Regions from separate parts of the Ornithinibacillus xuwenensis genome, predicted to be linked through region 1. Evidence: riboswitches for the same ligand, from Rfam matches in the RefSeq annotation. Region 1 holds a riboswitch; the other holds the start of a gene.
What was found. Region 1 has a riboswitch for preQ1 ahead of queF (preQ(1) synthase). Riboswitches for the same ligand answer to the same signal wherever they lie in the genome.

Region 2: linked by a shared signal. The riboswitch ahead of ABC228_RS17340 (QueT transporter family protein) and the one ahead of queF (preQ(1) synthase) in region 1 are both predicted to bind preQ1.

Annotation. Positions count from the first base shown of each region.
Region 1 is NZ_JBDIML010000006.1:16,542-19,945, forward strand. It holds gene ABC228_RS15335 (queuosine precursor transporter) at 1-558, opposite strand, end outside; gene queF (preQ(1) synthase) at 615-1,112, opposite strand; PreQ1 riboswitch class I at 1,187-1,233, opposite strand; gene ABC228_RS15345 (esterase/lipase family protein) at 1,361-2,962, opposite strand; gene corA (magnesium/cobalt transporter CorA) at 3,086-3,404, opposite strand, start outside.
Region 2 is NZ_JBDIML010000008.1:73,092-76,495, reverse strand. It holds gene ABC228_RS17350 (alpha/beta hydrolase) at 1-270, shown strand, start outside; gene ABC228_RS17345 (VOC family protein) at 366-1,229, opposite strand; PreQ1 riboswitch class I at 1,567-1,611, shown strand; gene ABC228_RS17340 (QueT transporter family protein) at 1,618-2,103, shown strand; gene ABC228_RS17335 (lysophospholipid acyltransferase family protein) at 2,146-2,733, opposite strand; gene ABC228_RS17330 (mechanosensitive ion channel family protein) at 2,851-3,404, opposite strand, start outside.

The DNA.
Region 1 (3,404 bases):
TGTATCAATGATTGCGATGATAAATTTGAAAACATATTGTGTAAGAATCATTCCGATTAATACGCTTGTTGGCATAATTCCCCAGAATGCAACGGAAATAAAAATGGTAGTATCAATGAGCTGACTAGTCATGGTTGATACATTATTACGTAGCCAAAGCTTTTTCTCACCATGTTTCTCTTTTAGTTTATGAAATAAGCTCACATCTAAATGTTGACTAGCGATGTAGGCGAATAGGCTTGCTAGAATAACGCGGAAACTTCCACCTAGAATTTGCTCGAATTCCACCTGGGATGCAAAGGTTGGGGCTGCTGGCAGTTTAATCGCAATATAAATGAAAATAAGTGCAACAACCTGTGTAATAAACCCAGCGTGTACCGTTTTTCTTGCTGTTTCTTTGCCATATACTTCACCAATTACATCGGTTATTAGATAGGTTACAACATAAACAATTGCTGCGGCAGGCAGCATAAATTCGCCAATACTAAATACTTTTACCCCTAGAATATTAGAGATTAATAGGAGTCCAACAAATAATGCATTTAAATAAATTAACAAGATTATCATGTCCTTTCCAATTGAGAAAAGGAACGCAGCTTACCCTCTGTCAGTGTTTAGCGATTATCAATCTTTTCTGGATACATATCATGATTCATCATACGATGGTCTGCCATCGCTTCATATTTTGTACCAGGTTTTCCATAATTGCAGTATGGGTCAATCGAGATACCACCACGTGGTGTGAATTTACCCCAAACCTCAATATAACGGGGATCCATTAGATTGATAAGATCATTCATAATAATGTTCATGCTATCTTCATGGAAATCACCATGGTTTCGAAAGCTAAAGAGATATAGCTTTAACGATTTACTTTCTACCATTTTCACATCTGGTATATAGCTTATATACACCGTTCCGAAATCAGGTTGACCAGTTTTCGGGCAAAGCGTGGTAAATTCAGGACAATTGAATTTAACAAAGTAGTCACGATTCGGATGTGTATTATCAAATGTTTCTAAAACTTCAGGTGTATAGTCAAAGGCATATGTGGTTCCTTGGCTACCTAATAGTGTTAGATCCGTTAAATCTTCGTCACGTCTTCCTGCCATATTATTACCTCCTTGTACCATTGAAAAAATTAAAAAAGCCATGCCCCTACGGACATGGCTTGAAATCGCGTCATCTGTCCTTAGTTTTTTATAGAGGGTTTAAGCTAAGAACCTCTTCCTGTGTATGAATAACGAATTTATCCATTTCACTCGACTAATTATATAGAGTAAGTAGTAGATTGTCAATGCTAGCTACTATACATTGAATCTCTTACTATTAAACTCTTTTCACTGTTAAAAACAATAATTTAGTTATCGTCCACAAATACAGAATCTACAATCGTTCGTTTAAATGGCTTGCCATTTTGGGTTAAACCTTCGATATCAATTGTAATATTATAGACTTGATTTTTTTCCATTAATGGTAATGTCTTTGATAGGTTTTCCGTACCACTGATGGTAATGGTTTTAGAGTTTTCTGGATTACTAGATTGCGTGATTTGGTAGGTTGCTTTTAATGTTTTTTCCTGTACTTCAGCTGTATTCGCATGAAGGTGATAGGTGAGCTGTTCGGTATTTGGTGAAGTGGATTTTTCGCTAAAGTTTATTTTTCCAGGTGCCTGATAAGTGGTTACTAATAGGTACGCATCGTCGGCTTTCGTTGTCAGTTCTAACTTCCATTCTCCAGCTTCAGGGTTAGTTAAATGGATAACATTACTGATTGCTCCTATGAAAATTCCTTCTTCTATTTTGGTTGATTGTAATGCTGGTCTTTCGATATCGCCTGATGGAGAGATAAGTCTCACATCCGATAAAGAATCAGTTGTCATAAGGTTTAGTGATAGGTCTTTCACGTTATCTTCAACGGTGATGGCTATTTGGTTTTCCTTTGCAGCACTTAATGGTCCACCTTCAATCCATTGATTAAAAGCAGGAGAGTTTTTTTCTACGGAATCATTTGTTGTGAGGATACTAGCGCTACTTAACGTACTGTCGGATAGGTAATCATCAAAAACAGGGAAGGTCTCACCAGTTCGGACTGTTGTATGGTTCCAATCCCCGATTGAAATTAGCTGGCCACCAGGTAGTCTGCTGCTCGTTGCGGTAACAACGCCGTCATTTGACCCGTACTGGGATAAATAAACACCTCCATACCAGGTGGAAGAGAAGGCAGATCCCCAATCGGTTCCTCCTATGGTGTAGTAATCATTGTAATAGGCTCTAGATTGACCGTCTATTTGTGTGCGAAAATCATCCATAAATCCTGTTTGCATTGCATATGTTCCATCTCCTGTTGCCCCTAATAAATCAGCAAGCCATCCTGCTCCCGAACTGTATGCGAGATCAGCAAGCTGTGAGCCATGATGTGGACTAGAAAGTGTAATGACATTGTCTACATATTGCCAGGCACCATAATAGGTGAGGGCTGTTTGTGTATCGACTCCGCCCTTACTATACGCAATAACGGTGATTGGTTTTCCGCCAAAATGATTGGAAATCTCCGCTATTTTATCTGCAAGTAAGGCACCATTATCCCACATATCCGCAGAAGCTCCTCCTGCATCATGTAATTGTACAAATGCAGTCTGATACCCTGCATCTACAGCAGTTTGATACATGTTATTATCATCCCAGAATACTTGTGCAATATTATTTAATCCAGGAACGAACAGTAGAATAGGGGCATTTGGATCTAAATTTGAAGGTGTTGTACCAATATACCATTCACCAGGGGTTTCCGTATTTCCGTTACTTGCTTTACCTGTGATTGTATGTAGTGGTTCGGATGGTTTAATTGGAATAGGATCTGGGATATTTTGCGGGGATACATTTTTGGAAGCAGAAATAGGAATGGATAGAATAAGAACAAGAAACCCAATCAGCAATAATACCGACAAACGTTTAAGCATGATTTTCCTCCTCGAATTTTATTCCTTCTGATTGTATTCTTGTGTAAGGGGATTCATGAAGAAATGAGGTTGGGAAAGTTAAAAAGTCAGGCAACACGAAAAAATAGGTGCCTGACATGCTATTTAACGAAACCATCCCTTCTTTTTAAACCAGAGAATCATTAGGGTACTAATAAACACCATGACTGCGATGATAAGAAAGTAACCGTAATGCCAGTTAAGTTCTGGCATGTTCGCAAAATTCATTCCATATATTCCGGCTATAAAGGTTAGCGGTGCAAAGATGGAGGTGATGACGGTTAATATTTGAATAACTTTGTTTTGTTGATAAGAATTTAATGAAATAAAATTATCACGAATATCATTCGCAATATCTCGATTTGAATTAACCATTTCTGCAAGCTTTAGCAAGTGATCATATATATCTGTAAAATATTCTTTC
Region 2 (3,404 bases), on a different contig from region 1:
ATGTTTCACTATCAGGATAGTTTAAGAGGAGCAAGTCTTCACCACCCAATGGTGCCAAGAAGAGGTATTGAATTACCAGGTCTAACTGGTAAACAGGTATTTATATCTGCTGGCATGAATGACCCGATATGTCCATCTCAGGAATCGGAGGATTTAAAGGAAATCTTAGAAAATGCCGGTGCCGCAGTTGAGCTACATTGGGAAAACAGTGGTCACCAGCTGACAATTAGTGAAGTAAAAGCAGCAACAAAGTGGTATCAAGCGCTTTAAACAAAAAAGAGGATGTTCAATAGTATGCCATTGAACATCCTCCTTCCTAATTTCAAGTGCTAATCGAAATGAAAACAAGCGACAAGTATTCCTTTCTATTCCTCAACAACGAATCGAATCGTATTTCCAGCAGGGTCATTTACAACATAGTAATCATCTTCCTCTATTACGTTTGCCCCAATCTCTCCTAATTGCTTCATCTGTTTATCCCGCGTCATATGATCTGCAAATACTAAGGTAAACCAATTCAATCCAACACTATTTTCTGCTGCTGGTGGTGCCCCAACACCATTCCAAACATTTAAGCCTAAATGGTGATGATATCCTCCAGTTGAGGCAAATAATGCACCATGATAGCGTGTTACAATATCAAATCCTAGACCATTCACATAAAACGTTTCCGTCTCATCCAAATCAGCGACATGTAAATGGATATGGCCCATAACGGTATCGTTGGGAATACCTTCCCATGCTTGATCAGTTTCTGCTAATAAATCATTTGCATCGAGGGCTGTAGTTCCCATTGTAACGATTCCTTCATTCCAGCCCCATTTCGACGAACTACGGTCACACGCCACTTCAATCCCATTTCCATCCGGATCATCAAAATAAAGTGCCTCACTCACATCATGATCTGACGCTCCTAAACGTAAGCTATGACCCTCTGTTTGGATCAAATGCTTCAAAAAGCTTGCTAAATCAGCACGTGTAGGTAGCAAAATAGCAAAATGATACAAGCCTGTTGTTCTACCTTTTTTAGGCATTACATCTTCTGGTTGCTCTAGTGTTAATAATGGTCGCTCACCATCAGCAGAAAGTATCACCTTTCGTTCTGTTTGCTCCAAAATCTTAAAACCAAATACCCGTTGGTAAAAATCTAGTGAATGAATGATGTTACTTACGTTAATATTAACCTCTCCAACATAGGTTGTCGGCTTCTGAAAGAATTTCTTTTCCACCTTATTATCTCCCTTATATAATTACTTATTATTATTTAATTACTTATCGTAAGTATAGTTTTATATCGAATACCTGTCAAGAATTCAATCCTCTATTTATTTCCATAACTTCTGTTCTATTGTTTCCAATTTCCAATATACTACTAGTAATCTAATCGTCGTCCACGTAGCGTGTTTCGTGATGAAAAATAATAATAAAATGTTTCACGAACCTCGGTATTATACCGGGGTTTTTGCTTATTCTAAATAATAATTCCACGTTCTCAACCATACTATTTAGTAAGCAAAAACTTCTTTCTATTTTTGCTTGTTTGTACTATACTAGATAAGTTATCTGAAAGACGTGGTTCGAAACCATCCCACGTAAAAAAACTAAGGGAGAGATTAGATGAAAGCAAGAACATTGGTTGTCAATGCACTAATTGCTGCATTATACATCGCTGTATCGGCATTAATTGTTCCATTCGGATTTACAAATATCCAGTTCCGTATATCCGAGGTATTCAATCATCTTATTGTTTTCAATAAGAAATACTTCTTTGGAATCGTAATAGGCGTATTCCTATACAATTTACTATTTTCACCACTTGGTTGGTATGATTTAGTATTTGGTGTTGGACACTCTGCAATTTCACTAGGTATTATCATTCTTTTATCAAAGTATGTTAAAAATACAGTTGCATTACTTGTGGCAAATACACTAGTCTTTACGTTCAATATGTTTATTATTGCCTTTGAATTAAACTTAGCTTTGGAGTTGCCATTCTTATTTACTTGGTTAACGACTGCAGCAGGAGAATTTGCGGTATTAGCAATTGGTATACCAATTGTTTATGCATTAAACAAACGCTTACGCTTCGAAAAGCTTATCTAAAGAATAAAAAACCTTCATATTAAAATGAAGGTTTTTTTCGTGCTATTTAATTTGGTTTTGCAATTCATTCATTCTTTTATCCAACTCTACCATTAACAGTTCCATGCCTTCTTTCTTAGACACACCTTCTGCAAGCTGAATTGGCTCACCAAATATAATCCTTGGTTTCATACGCTTAAATAAATCCTTGAAATTATTCGGACCAACATATGCTGCTGGTACAATAGGCACACCTGCATGCACAGCAATTGTAACTGCACCACGTTTTAATGGTACATCCTCACTTGATCTGGTTCCACTAGGGAAAATCCCAACAACTTTCCCTTCCTTCAGAAGCTTTCTAGGGGTTTTAATGGTACTTGGTCCAGGATTTTCACGGTCTACTGGAAATGCATGCAAGCTTTCCATTAACCATTTCAAAAATTTACTTTGGAATAATTCCTTTTTAGCCATGTAATGGATTTTCGTTGGCAATGCCGAAACACCTAACCATAATATGTCTACCCATCCAGTATGGGTACAGGCAATTACATAGCTTCCAGCGCTTGGCAATTTATCCTTTTGATAAACCTTAATTCTTCCAAATAAACTTAATATAAACTTTAAAACATATGCTGCAAATTTATACATGACAGTCCCCTCTACTCTACTTGCTACTTTATAGTATTTTATCACAAACTAATAATACCTGATACTAATTATACTCATACATCGCGAGGAAAATACTTGTATTTTCCTCATGAAACACTACCTATCCTTCTCTTGTATAATCCCAAACTGGTTATCTCCTTCAGAATTCACATACAGCTTCCGACTAGGTATTGCAATATAAACCTGTTCTTGTTCTAGAATTTCTAGTATTTTAAAATTAATATCCTCTCGTACATGTAGATACTTTTCCCAGTTCGTCGTCTTCGTAAAGAAATATAGGAAAATATCCACCCCATTATCCATGTACTTCTCAAAATTAACCATAATGGTTTCAGGATGTATTTCCGGATGATTACGGAGTAACTCACGAATTCTGCTAATCACCACTTCCATTTTTTCTCGAGGTGTATCATAGGTTAACCGCAGATAAAATGAGATTTGTCTTTTGCCCATTTTACTCCAATTCGTTATTGGCTCATTTGCTAATGTAGCATTTGGTAAGGTCACCACCGCTTGAGCAAAAGTCCTTATCTTTGTGCTTCGGAATGTAATATCTTCTACCGTCCCCTCAACACTCGGTGTTAAAATCCAGTCTCCAATTGTGAATGGTTTTTCGGAAATAATGACAATGCCACCAAACATATTCGCGA